One region of the Acidovorax sp. LjRoot129 genome, then DNA from elsewhere that is predicted to be linked to it. Evidence: predicted binding sites of a transcription regulator. Region 1 holds the regulator's gene; the other holds the start of a gene.

Evidence for each region. Region 1 encodes FNR, which switches genes on or off when oxygen is low (the NO sensors DNR and NnrR bind a similar motif). Its sites were predicted from a motif close to TTGATNNNNATCAA; they were not measured.
Region 2: a site for FNR is predicted at 2,031-2,044, ahead of ACSQ3Q_RS11055 (universal stress protein). Genes of this name have one in related genera too.

What each region holds. Positions count from the first base shown of each region.
Region 1 covers NZ_CAXUSE020000001.1:1,965,468-1,972,198, forward strand. Annotated here, with positions in the region: gene ccoG (cytochrome c oxidase accessory protein CcoG) at 1-1,204, shown strand, start outside; gene ACSQ3Q_RS09010 (FixH family protein) at 1,278-1,580, shown strand; gene ACSQ3Q_RS09015 (hypothetical protein) at 1,655-1,945, shown strand; gene fnr (fumarate/nitrate reduction transcriptional regulator Fnr) at 1,967-2,689, opposite strand; gene hemN (oxygen-independent coproporphyrinogen III oxidase) at 2,877-4,259, shown strand; gene ACSQ3Q_RS09030 (sulfite exporter TauE/SafE family protein) at 4,308-5,054, shown strand; gene ACSQ3Q_RS09035 (HD-GYP domain-containing protein) at 5,227-6,546, shown strand; gene ACSQ3Q_RS09040 (EAL domain-containing protein) at 6,543-6,731, shown strand, end outside.
Region 2 covers NZ_CAXUSE020000001.1:2,408,621-2,415,351, forward strand. Annotated here, with positions in the region: gene ACSQ3Q_RS11040 (PilZ domain-containing protein) at 1-159, opposite strand, end outside; gene ACSQ3Q_RS11045 (hypothetical protein) at 508-1,038, shown strand; gene ACSQ3Q_RS11050 (2OG-Fe dioxygenase family protein) at 1,210-1,992, shown strand; gene ACSQ3Q_RS11055 (universal stress protein) at 2,129-2,566, shown strand; gene ACSQ3Q_RS11060 (tripartite tricarboxylate transporter substrate binding protein) at 2,762-3,745, opposite strand; gene bktB (beta-ketothiolase BktB) at 3,918-5,102, opposite strand; gene ACSQ3Q_RS11070 (SDR family NAD(P)-dependent oxidoreductase) at 5,195-5,956, opposite strand; gene ACSQ3Q_RS11075 (MarR family winged helix-turn-helix transcriptional regulator) at 6,016-6,531, opposite strand; gene ACSQ3Q_RS11080 (EamA family transporter) at 6,612-6,731, shown strand, end outside.

The DNA.
Region 1 (6,731 bases):
GCGGCGCTTCTACATCTTTGGCCTGGTGCTGTACCCGCAGGACTTCATTTACCTCACGGGCCTGCTCATCATCTCGGCGCTGTCGCTCTTTTTGTTCACCGCGGTGGCGGGGCGGCTGTGGTGCGGTTTTGCATGCCCGCAGACGGTCTACACCGAAATGTTCATGTGGATCGAGCACAAGATCGAAGGCGACCGGAGTGCCCGCCTGCGGCTGGACCACGGTGGCTGGACCTTTGAAAAAGTACGCAAGAAGTTTTTCAAGCAGGTGGTGTGGATTGCGGTCGCGGTGTGGACCGGGTTCACCTTCGTGGGCTATTTCGTGCCCATCCGCGAGCTGGGCAGCGAGCTGCTGGCGTTGCAGAGCGGCTGGGCGCTCTTCTGGGTGTTGTTCTACGGGTTCGCCACCTATGGCAACGCCGGCTACATGCGCGAGCAGGTCTGCAAGTACATGTGTCCTTATGCGCGTTTTCAAAGCGCGATGTTCGACAAGGACACGCTGGTGGTGAGCTACGACGTGGCGCGCGGCGAGCCGCGGGGACCGCGCAGCAAAACAGTGGATCACAAGGCCAAGGGACTGGGCGACTGCATCGACTGCACCCTGTGTGTCCAGGTGTGCCCGGTAGGCATCGACATCCGCGAGGGGCTGCAGTACGAGTGCATTGGCTGCGGGTTGTGCGTGGACGCGTGCAACACCGTGATGGACAAGATGCATTACCCGCGGGGGCTCATCCGCTTCTCCACCCAGAACGGGGTAGAGAAGCGCTGGAGCCCTTCGCAGATGCTGAGACGCGTGCTGCGGCCGCGGGTGCTGATCTATGCGGCGGTGCTGGTCGCCCTGTGCGTTGCGATGCTGGCCAGCCTGGTCACGCGCACGCCACTAAAGGTGGATGTGGTGCGCGACCGTGCTGCGCTCTCGCGCATCGTGGCTGGCGGAAAGCTGGAGAACATCTACCGCCTGCAGATCATGAACGCCACCGAAGGGCCGCAGCGTTATCGCATCGCCGCGCGCGGGCTGCAGGGGATTGAGGTGGCTTCGGAAGCCGAGGTGGAGATCGGCGCCGCGGAGTCCCGTTGGGTGGCAGTGCGGCTGCAGATACCGTACGGCTCGGCCGCTTCGGGCTCGCATCCTGTGCAGTTTGACGTGCAGGCTGTGGGCGCGGCAGCCCAAGTCACGGAGAAGTCGGTTTTTCTGGTGCCGCGCTAGCGCGCACCGCAGGCGCACCCGGCTCAAGCATCACCTGGTGCCTACGAGTGAACAGATATTGAGGAGTGTTGATATGCCATCCAATCCCGCCATCGGGCCCGCAAGCGCCACAAGTCCTGCCACAGGTAGGGCTCCCGCCCCGTGGTGGAAGTTCGGCCATGTCTGGCTCGTCATTGCCGGCCCCGCCATCGTGATCGTCGCTGGCTTTGTAACGCTGTGGCTGGCCGTCTCCCGGCCGGACCCCGTGGTGGCCGAGGACTATTACCGCCAGGGCATCGAGATCAACAAGACGCTGGCCAACCCCGAAAAAAGCCTGGCACCAGCGATCAAGGGCCGCAACCATGCAGCCACCCCGGTGCAGGACCAGCCACGATAAAAACCGGTGGAGAGCAGGCTGAACGCTGGGTGCAGCCAGCTTGCTACACCGCCGATGACAAGGAGATAAGACCGATGTGGACGCAACGCTTGATGTGGATTGCCTGGCCCGCTTTTTTGACGGCGGGGGTCCTTGAGATGCTGGTGTTTGCCATGGTGGATCCGCAGGATCTGCACTGGTTTGGGCAACCACTGGCTTTGTCGCGGCAGGGTGTCTATACCCTGGCGTTTTTCGCTTTCTGGGCCATCACTATGGCTTCGAGCGCCCTCACCACGCTGCTGGCAATGTCACCGTTCGAGCTCAACCGCTGCCCGGTTTCGCCGGATGCGCGGCCGCAGGACTGCCGCAAGAATTCCTGCTCTTGAAGCCCTGGCCCGCAACGCTGCTCAGTGGCAGGCCGGCTGGCTGTTGACGATGCGCTTGAGTGCCTCGGTTTCCAGGATGCGCACATGGCGCTGCTTGACTTCTACGATGCCGTCTTCGGCAAACTTGGAAAACGCCCGGCTCACCGTTTCAAGCTTGAGGCCCAGGTAGCTGCCGATCTCTTCGCGTGTCATGCGCAGCACGAGCTCCGACTGGGAAAAACCGCGGGCGTGGAGGCGCTGCACCAGGTTCAACAGGAACGCTGCGAGGCGCTCCTCGGCCCGCATGCTGCCCAGCAGCAGCATCACGCCGTGCTCCCGCACGATCTCGCGGCTCATGATCTTGTGCACATGGTGCTGCAGGGCCGTGACCTCGCGCGACAGCTCTTCGATGCGGTCAAAGGGCATGACACAGACTTCAGCGTCTTCGAGTGCGATGGCATCGCAGGTGTGCACGTCATTCACGATGCCGTCAAGGCCGATGATCTCGCCGGCCATCTGAAAGCCGGTGACCTGGTCACGCCCGTCTTCGGTCGCCACGCTGGTCTTGAAAAAGCCGGTGCGGATAGCGTAGAGCGAGGTGAATGTCTCGCCACTGCGGAACAGCGTGCCGCCGCGTTTGACCTTGCGGCGCACGGCCACGATATCGTCGATGCGCTGAAGCTGGTCGTCGCTCAGCCCCACCGGCATGCACAGTTCTCGAAGGTTGCAATTGGAGCAGGCGACTTTGATGGTGAGGGGAGTCATGGGGCGTGAGCTGGTAGGTTTTCGAGCATTCGCGCCCGACAGTCGGAGCGAAAGGGCTCCGCATTGCGGAGTGGCGAATGATGTGAATCAAATTGTCGCCCTTCGGTCCGCGCCATCGCTTGATGTAGATCAAGGACGGTAGGGGTAGCCTACGGCACAGTGAGCATGCCCGCAAGGATATTCGCCCATGACCGCTGCTTCCCCTGAACTCCTGAGCCGTTTCGACGTGCCGGGGCCCCGTTACACCTCCTACCCGACAGCTGACCGATTCGTCGAGGCTTTTGGCGACGAGGACTATGCCCTCGCGCTGCAACACCGCCAGATGGGTTCTCCTGCCAAGGCGTTGCCGCTGTCGCTGTACGTCCATATCCCGTTTTGCGAGTCGCTGTGCTACTACTGCGCCTGCAACAAAATCATCACCAAACACCACGAGCGCGCAGAGGTCTATCTGCGCTACCTCCAGCGTGAGGTCGACCTGCACACCGCGCATTGCGGAAAGGGGCAGGTCGTCAGTCAGCTTCACCTTGGCGGGGGCACGCCCACCTTCCTGTCGGATGAGGGCCTGCGCGAGCTGATGGCCATGCTCAAGCGCAGTTTCACGCTCGCCCCGGGGGGCGAGTATTCCATCGAGGTGGACCCCCGCACCGTGGATGCCGATCGCCTGGCCGTACTGGCCGAGCTGGGCTTCAACCGCTTGAGTTTTGGTGTGCAGGACTTCGACCCGGAAGTGCAAAAGGCCGTGCACCGCGTCCAGCCCGCCGAGCAGGTGTTCGCGCTGGTGGCGTCTGCGCGCGCGCTCGGGTTTGAGTCGATCAATGTCGATCTCATCTATGGACTGCCGCGCCAGACCCCTGAGTCGTTCGACCGCACCTTGGCCCAGGTGACACAGTTACGGCCCGACCGCATTGCGCTGTATGCGTACGCCCATCTGCCCGAGAGATTCAAACCACAGCGCCGCATTGTCCCGGCCGAGCTGCCCACGGGCGCGGGCAAGGTGTCGATGCTGTCGCGCTCGCTGGAGGCCTTCATGGCAGCAGGCTATGTGTACGTGGGGATGGACCACTTTGCCTTGCCCGATGACGCGCTGGCGGTGGCCAAGCGCCAGGGCCGGCTGCACCGCAACTTTCAGGGCTACAGCACCCAGCCAGACTGCGACCTGATCGGCCTGGGGGTCTCCGCGATTGGAAGGGTAGGGGCCACGTACAGCCAGAACGCGAAGACACTGGATGAATACTATGACCTCCTGAATCAAGGGCGCCTGCCCGTGGTGCGGGGACTTGCGCTGACGCGCGACGACCTGGTGCGGCGCGCCGTCATCATGGCGCTGATGTGCCAGGGCGAGCTGATCTTCGAATCACTGGAACAAGCGTGGCTGATCGACTTCAAGCGCTATTTCGCAGCGGAAATCGAGCAACTGGCCGACTTGGCGGAGGAAGGTTTGGTAGAGATCCGCCCGGACGGCATCTCGGTCAGTGCCATGGGGTGGTTCTTTGTGCGCGGGATCGCCATGGTGTTTGATCGCTACCTGCAAGCCGATCGCAACCGCGCGCGGTTCTCCCGGATCATTTGACACGCTATTGGCGTTGTCCCCTGAGACCCGCGTAACGATCCGGATTCCATGCTGCTCGCTGTTGCTTCTACCGCATTGCTGATGGGACTCGCAGGAGGGGCCCACTGCCTCGTCATGTGCTCGGCGCCCTGCGGAGCATTGACTGGGCAGGGGGCCAAGCCTGCCAACGCTGACAGCAACAACGTAGCTGTTGAGTCCGGCATCCAGCCGGTGTCATGGAGACCCCGTGGGCGGGTTGTGCAGCGCACGGCCGCGTTGCACCTGGGGCGCCTGGCAGGTTATGCCACCGCGGGCGCCCTGGCCGCGCTGGCGATGGACAGCCTGGCATGGCTGACGCAGCAGACCCTGGCACTGCGCCCCGCGTGGACCCTGGCGCATGTCGCCGTGATGGCCTGGGGGCTGATGCTGCTGCTGCAGGCGCGCCAGCCACTGTGGGTCGAGCAGGCAGGGCGGGCGGTTTGGGGGCGGGCCAGGCCGTTGGTCCATGCGCCGGGCGGTGTGCTCCTGGCCGGCTTCTTATGGGCCCTGATGCCCTGCGGCCTGCTGTATTCGGCCCTGTTGGTGGCGGCGCTCAGTGGCGGGCCCGTGCAAGGGGCTTTGTCGATGGCGCTGTTCGGCCTTGGCACCAGCGTCTGGCTGGTTGCAGGGCCTTGGGCCTGGGGCACGATCCGGGCACAGCTGAACACGGTGCGCACCGATTGGGGCACCCGGATTGCCGGGGGATTGCTGTGTGCCGTCGCAGGCTGGGCATTGTGGATGGACCTCGTTTACAAGCCCTCGCTGTGGTGTCGATGACTACCTGAGGCCCTTGGTGCGGTTGTCCTCCGGGTTGAGGTCACCGCACGGGAGTAGCGTGGGTGCGGAATGGGCGAAGTGTTGCCGTGCCGCCGCGTTGCACGCGGCCCCTACCCCGGCGCGATCGGAAGGTCGATAATCTGTGTAACCATTGGTGGCATTCCAAGTCTCCATGTTTCACGCGACCAAAGTGAACTCCTCCATCCTCATCGACATCAGCCAACTGCGGGTCGGCATGTACATCCAGCTCGACGTGGGCTGGATGCACCATCCGTTTCCGGTCAGCAGTTTTCGCGTGGCGTCGGCGGAACAGATTGCTACGCTGCGCGAGCTCGGGTTGACCGAGGTGCGCTATGTTCCCAAAAAGAGTGATCCCGACCAGCGCGAGCTGGTCCCGGCCGCCTGGAGCGTGCCGGCCATGGATGCGCCCTCCGTGAGCGGATTGGAAGCAGCCACCAGTGCCGCGGGCGCCGACGCAGAGGCACAACGCCGGCGCGAGTTGCTGGAGGCGCAAAACCGGGCGCTGGCCCTGTGCGACCAGCGGTTTGGCGAGGCGACCCGGGCGTATCAGGCGCTTGAGCGTGTCGCCACCGAGCATCCCGACCAGGCCCGCGCCAAGGGCGACGCCCTGGTGTCCGGTTGCGTGGCCGAGTTTCTCGAAAACGGTGACTCGGTCATCCGTTTGCTGTCGGAAGGGGTGGGTGAGCGCAACGCTTTGCACCCCATCAACGTGATGGTGATTTCGCTGCTGCTGGGCCGCGCGCTGGGCGTGAAGGGTGCCGAGCTGCACGGTCTGGGCGTGGCAGCGCTCATTCATGACCTGGGCAAGCTCAAGCTCCCGCCCAATCTGCGGCAACCCACGCCCTCCATGATTCCGATCGAGCGCACGCGCTACGAAACCCACGTGGGCGAATCGGTGGCGTTTGCCATGCGCATGGGTTTGCCTGACGCAGTGATCACGGCCATTGCACGCCACCACGAGATGGTGGACGGCAGCGGCTTCCCGCTGCGCCTGTCGGGGCCAGACCTGGGCCGGTGTGGCCAGGTCTTGGCGCTGGTCAACCGCTATGACAGGATGTGCAACCCGGCCCAGGGCGTGGATGCGCTCACGCCGCACGAGGCACTGTCGGTGATCTTCGCCCAGCTCAAGGCGAAGTTTGATTCGGTGGTGCTGGGAGCCTTCATCCGCATGATGGGGGTGTATCCACCCGGATCGATCGTGCAGCTGGTCAACGACCGCTATGCCATCGTGGCCTCGGTCAATTCGTCCCGTCCGCTCCGGCCCAAGGTCATCGTGCACGACTCGCGCATCCCCAAGGAAGAAGCGCCGATCCTGGACCTGGAAACGGTGCCTGAACTGGGCATCCGCCGCAGCCTCAAGCCCGCGCAGCTGCCGCGCGATGCCTTGGATTACCTTTCGCCCCGTCAGCGAATCTGCTATTTCTTTGAACGAGCGGTCAGCGCAAGCCCTGCTGAAGAGGCCAGCGCGTGACCACTGCGCCATCCTACGGCTGGCTTGATGGGCTTCAGGAAGCCGTCTGGCTTGTCGATGAAGGCAGCCTGTTGATCCTGCACGCCAACGCGGTGGCAGAGCGGCTGACCGGATCTTCGGTACAGGCGATGGTCGGAGCCTCGGTGCTCAGCCTCGCCTGCACTCCGCAGGATCTTGCCTTCTGG
Region 2 (6,731 bases), 440 kb from region 1:
GATCATCCCGGATTCAAGGCTGGCCTGGGCCGGCGCCAGCAGCAGCGCGCCTTTGAGCGAGAGATCCAGCACATGCACGCTGAACGCATCCGTGGAGGTGGTCAGCAGGGCCGGTGCGTCAAATCCGACGCGGACGAAGTGGCGGCGTTCGTGGGGCATCGCGGTCTCCTGGGCGAAGCGGGGGTGGGCACATGCTACTCCAAGGGTGCTGCCGCGAGGGTGGGGTTTTTGCGCGGTGGCGGCGGGCTTGTTTTGCTGCGAGCATGTGCCCACGGTAGGCAGTGGCGCGCACGTACCAAGCCCTGGGCAAACTGATCTGGCCGCAAGTGAGCGGCCTATACTGGATCGACAAGCTGTGCAGCCGCAGCGTGTGTCAGTCCGTCGAGGCGCCTAATGCCCATTGCGTTCTGCCGCAGACGGATGACTTGATGCGCGACGGATGTTGTGCGGCCCTGCCAACACCCGTGCTTTCTGCGCACCGCCGTACAGCACGTTCCAGGAGATCCCATGACCCACACCACGACCCCCACCACCACGATGTCCACACTTCGACTGCTTTTATCCGGCGCAGCCGCAGCGCTCTTGCTGGCCGCTGCAGGCGGCGCCCAGGCGCAGACCTACATCAATGCCACCGTGGGGGGCGAGCTGGCACCCGGCGTGTATGGCCGCATCAACATCGGCAACGCGCCGCCGCCCCCGGTGCTTTACGCCGAGCCCGTGATCATTCACCGACCAGCGGTGGTGGTGCCGCGCTCGCCGATTTACCTGTACGTGCCCCCCGGCCACGCCAAGAACTGGGGCAAACACTGCGCGCGCTACAGCGCCTGCAACCAGCCGGTGTACTTTGTGCAGGAGCCACCACCGCGCCGTGGACCACCGCACCATCGCGGCTCGCAAGTGCGCGACGAGCGCCGCTGGGACGATGACCATCGCCATGGAGGCAAACACGACAAGCACGAGAAGCGCGACAAGCATGACAAACACGAAAAGCACGGTAAGCAGGACAAGCACGGCAAGGGCCACGGGCACCGCGACTGAGGCCGCCAACTGACGCCAGCCGGCGCGGGTGATGCAGAGCGCTGCGATGCGCTCCGCGGTGGCACAGGCCGCGTCGGCTTCCCTCCAACGCCGGCTCCACGCGCCCACGCCTGGGTCTCTTGGTGTCGGCGTGCCTTTTGATGCCATTGCAGCGGTTAAGCTCGCGCGTCTATGGCCCAAGTCACCTTTTCTCCCCCATTCACCCCGCCCACAGACGTCGCCAGCCACTTGCGCGAGGCCGGTTACGCGGTGCTGTCGCCGCCTGATGTGGCGCGCTGGATCGGTTGCGATCTGGCGGCGCTGATGGCGCTCAATGGCGACTGGGCGGGCCTGCCGCCCGATGAGTTTCTCAAGGACGGCGGGCGCTACCGGCGCCGGCGCCATGCGTGTTTTGTGGTGCAGAGCGGGCAGGTGCAGCAGGCATCCCACCGCGCGCACTGGCAACCGGTGGAATACAACGCCCTGCACGGCGGCATGGAGCGCTGGTTTGCGCCCATGGAGCCGTCCACAGTGGCCCAGCCCGCATGGCAGCGGTTGCTGGCGGCGCTGGCCAACGTGTCGGATGCCGTCTTTGCCAATCCTGCCGCCCCCGCGCCGTGGTTTGTGGAGGCGCACCAGTTCCGCATCGACACCACCGACGGCATCGGCCGGCCCACGCCGGAGGGTGCGCACCGCGATGGTGTGGACCTGGTGGCCGTCTTTTTGGTGGGGCGCGAAGGCATTAAAGGCGGCGAGACGCGCGTGTTCGAGGCCGCGGGCCCGAGCGGCCTGCGCTTCACGCTGACCGAGCCCTGGTCGTTGCTTCTGCTGGACGACGCGCGCATGATCCATGAGTCCACACCCATCCAGCCGGTGGCGGCCGGTGGATACCGCGACACGCTGGTGGTGACTTGCCGGCGCGGCAATTTCCAGGGTGCCGATGTTGTGGGTGTTGCGCCGGCAGGCGGCGGCTGAACGAAGACGCAGAGCCCGTGTGGTTGACTGCCCTGGATTTGATGCGAATCAAGATGCGGCGTATGGTGGACGTTCACACTGGCGTTCAAGGCCGCGCCACCCGCGCTGCCCATCCATCCACTCAAGGAGAAGCACCATGTTCAAACACATTCTGGTTCCAGTCGACGGCTCCGACACCTCGATGCAGGCCGTGTCCAAGGCGGCTGCGCTGGCCAAGACCTTTGGCAGCACCGTGACCGCGGTGTATGTGGTCGACCCGTATCCCTTTACCGGTGTAGGCGCTGATTTTGCGTACGGACAGGCGCAGTACATCAACGCGGCCACCGCCGAGGCCAACAGCGCCCTGGAGGTCACCAGAAAAGCCATGACCGAGGCCGGTGTGCCCGTGACCACCATGGTCGGCGAAGGCCACGCGGTGCACGAAGGCATCCTGCGCGCCCTGGAGACCACGGGCGCCGACCTGATCGTGATGGGCTCGCACGGCCGCCGTGGGCTAGAAAAGCTGGTGCTGGGCAGCGTCACCCAGCGTGTGCTGGCCGCCGTCCACATCCCGGTTCTGGTGGTCCGCACCTGAGTTGCAACTGCGTCCCATCGCTCCATAAAAAAACGGCTCCAAAAGGAGCCGTTTTTTGTTGCCATTTTCGATGGCTCCAACCCTCGCTACAGCCATGGAAACTGGCACGCCGTGCGCCAGTGCACCCATGGAATTGGCTTTGCCAAGCCACCGGGTGCGTCCCCCTTGGGGGAAGGCGCGAAGCGCCTCAGGGGGTCATTCAATCTTTGCGCCAGAAGCCTCGACGATGCCCTTCCACTGCACGTATTCGGTCTTGACCAGCGTGCCCAATTGCGCGGGCGACATGGCTTCGGGCTCGGCGCCCTGGGCGTGGATGGCGGCCTTCATGTCGGCGCTGGCCAGCAGTTTGTTGATCTCGGCGTTGACCGCGCTCACCACGCTGGCGGGCGTGCCGGCCGGGGCAAACACGCCGTACCAGGTGCTCACGTCAAAGCCCTTGAAACCCGACTCGGCGACCGTGGGAACGTCGGGCAGCGACGAACTGCGCTTGGCGGACGTCACCGCCAGCGGACGCAGCTTGCCGGCCTTGATCTGGCCCATGGCCGAGGGCAGGGAGGACACCAACAGGTCCACGTTGCCCGACAGCGCATCCATCAACGCCGGGTTGGAGCCCTTGTACGGGATGTGGCTGAGCTTGACGCCCGCGGCCTGCTCGAACAGGTGTCCGGCCAGGTGGATGGACGTGCCGTTGCCAGGCGAGCCATAGGTGATGGTGGCGGGCGCAGCCTTGGCGGCGGCCACGACGTCGGCCAGGGTCTTGTACTTGGAGTTGACGCTGGTGGCGATGACCACGGGCGTATAGGCCACGTGGGCCACCGGTGTCAGGTCCTTGGTCGGATCCCAGGGCAGGTTTTTGTACAGCCACGGGCCGATCACCAGGTTGTCCTTCTGGCCCATCACCAAGTCATAGCCCGTGGACGCGGCTTTTACTGCCTCGCCAATGCCGATGGTGCCGCCGGCGCCGGCCTTGTTGTCGGCGACCACGGTCCACTTGGCGCTTTCGGTGAGCTTGGTGGCCACCAAACGCGACAGGATGTCGGTGCCGCCGCCGGGCGGGAAGGGCACGATCAGGCGGATGGGCTTGGTGGGGTAGGCGGCTGCGGGCGCAGGTGCCTGCGCGTGGGCTGTGGCGCCCACGGCCAAGGCGAGCGCGGTAAAGGAAAGCAGGTTGCGAATCATGGTGGGGGGTGTCTCCGTCTATCGATCAAGGGGTGGGCGGCTTTGCCCGCCGGTCTGGGCGCCGGCGCTTGCGGATGATCGCTGATCCTCCGCAGTGCCTGCCTTGCCAATCGCGGTTGGCAGCATCGCCACTGGCGATGGCGTAGTGCGAGGCGCGTGGTTTGTGCTTGGTTTAAATCCGCTCAAAAATTGCCGCGATGCCCTGGCCGCCACCAATGCACATCGTCACCAGCGCATAGCGGCCCTGGATGCGCTGCAGCTCATGGATGGCCTTCACGGTGATGAGTGCACCCGTGGCGCCAATGGGGTGGCCCAGCGAAATGCCCGAGCCGTTGGGGTTGACCCTGGCCGGGTCCAGGCCCAGGTCCTTGGTCACCGCGCAGGCCTGGGCGGCAAAGGCTTCATTGGCTTCGATCACATCGAGGTCGTTCACCGTGAGGCCGGCTTTTTTCAGCGCCAGCTGTGTGGCCGGCACGGGGCCGATGCCCATGTACTTGGGGTCCACGCCCGCGTGGGCATAGGCCACCAGGCGCGCCAGGGGCTTGGCGCCGCGTGCCTTGGCGGCGCCGGCTTCCATCAGCACCACGGCCGCAGCCGCGTCGTTGATGCCCGACGCATTGCCGGCCGTCACGGTGCCGTTTTCCTTGATGAACACGGGCTTGAGCTTGGCCATGTCGGCCAGCGTCGCGTTGGGGCGGAAGTGCTCGTCGGTGGCGTACAGCACATCGCCCTTCTTGCTCTTCAAGGTGACGGGGACGATCTGGTCCTTGAACACGCCGTTTTGGGTGGCGCGTTCGGCGCGGTTGTGGCTTTCGACCGCCAGCTGGTCCTGGTCTTCGCGGCTGATGCCCCACTTGGCGGCGATGTTCTCGGCCGTCACACCCATGTGGATGTTGTGGAAGGGGTCGTGCAGTGCGCCGATCATCATGTCCACCATCTTGGTGTCGCCCATGCGGGCGCCCCAGCGCATGTTCAGGCTGGCAAAGGGCGCGCGGCTCATCACCTCGGCCCCGGCGCCGATGGCCACGTCGGTGTCGCCCAGCAGGATGGACTGGCTGGCGTTGACGATGGCCTGCAGGCCCGAGCCGCACAGGCGGTTGACGTTGTAGGCGGGCGTGCCTTCACCGCAGCCACCATTGATGGCTGCCACGCGCGAGAGGTACATGTCCTTGGGCTCGGTGTTGACCACATGGCCAAACACCACGTGGCCCACGTCCTTGCCTTCCACGTTGGCGCGCGCCAGCGATTCGCGCACCACGAGCGCGCCGAGTTCGGTGGGCGGCACATCCTTGAGGCTGCCGCCAAAGGTGCCAATGGCGGTGCGCACGGCGCTGACGACGACGACTTCACGGGTCATGGGGAGGTCCTTTCAGTTGAATTTCAGGTCAAATTGGCCGCTAGCGCTTGTCTATCAAGCGCTAGTAGCTATCAAAACAGGAGCATTCCGATTTATGCGTCTCTGACGTCGGCCACGGGGTTGGTGCCGAAGTCTGCGCGGTCCAGCCAGGCCAGCACACGGGCCGCAGCGTCGGCCGGCGATGTGAGCTGCCCGCCCGACTTGAGGTTGGCAAAGTTCTGCTGGTCTGGGAAGGCCTCGGGCGCGGCGCCGCGCAGCTGTTCCTGCATGTCGGTGTCGATCACGCCCGGCGCCAACGAGCACACCTTGGCGCCATGGGGCTTGATGGCTTCGTCCAGCGCCACGCAGCGCGTGAAGTGGTCCATGCCGGCCTTGGCGGCGCAGTAGGCAGCCTGCGACGCCATCGCGCGGCGGCCCAGGCCCGAGGAGATGTTGAGCACCTTGCGCGGCACCGTCCACGCATCGGTCGCGCCCAGGAAGGCCGCGGTGAGCTGCATCGGCGCTTCCAGCCCCACGCGCAGTGCATTGGCCAGGTCAGCGGCATCGCTGTGCGACAGCGGTGCGATGCGCGGGATCACACCGGCGTTGTTGATGAGCGTGGCGCTGGCAAAAACCTGCGGGCCGCGGGCCTCGAGCCAGCTTTGCAGCTTGTGCGCCGCGTGTTCGCCTTCAGACAGGTCCTGCTGCCATTGTTCGATGGTGACGCCCGAGGCCCGGGCTTCGGTGGTCAGGTCCACATTGGCGCTGCGTGCAATGCAGATCAGCGTGTTGCCGCTCTTCAGGAGTTGCTGGGCCATGGCCAGGCCCATGCCGCGCGAGGCGCCGGTGAGGATGTAGAGATGGGTTTGAGGCATCCCGCCATGTTACTGCGCGGTACGTTCCCCACACGCGCGCCGGCGAGGCCACGGCAGGTTTACTGGCCCGTGGGCGACTCGAGTGCCGCCAGCAGCAGCGACAGCTTGGCATCCAGCGCCGCCAGGTCGGCTGCCCTGAGGGGCGCAAGGATGCGGTGCTCGTTGGCCACATGCGCCTCCACCGCACGGTCGATGAGCGCCAGGCCCACGGGCGTGAGCTGCACCAGCGAGCTGCGCGCATCCTGCGGGTTGGGCAAACGCTCGATCCAGCCGCTCGATTCGAGCTTGCCCATGCGGTGCGTCATGGTGCCCGAGGTGACCATCAGCGTCGAAAACAGCGTGGTCGGCGCCAGGCAATAGGGCGCGCCGGAGCGGCGCAGCGTGGCCAGCACGTCGAACTCCCAGAAGCTCAGGCCGAACTCGGCAAAGGTTTCGTCCAGCCGGCGCTGCAGCAGCGCCGCGCAGCGCTTGACGCGGCCAATCGGCCCCATGGGGCTGACGTCCAGGTCGGGGCGCTCGCGGTGCCACTGGTCGAGGATGGCGTCGACAGCATCGGGTGGGCGTGGGGTGGCCATGAGGGTCTTTTGCGCGGTGTTTTATCTTGAAGTCAAGATTGTATGGTAAGGTTGTTTATCTTGAATTGAAGATAAAAATCATGTCCACCACCCGCACCACACCCTGGATCGACGCCTTGGTCACCGGCATCGGCCCCGTCATCTGGGGATCGACCTACATCGTGACCACCGAGCTGCTGCCACCCGACCGGCCCTTTACC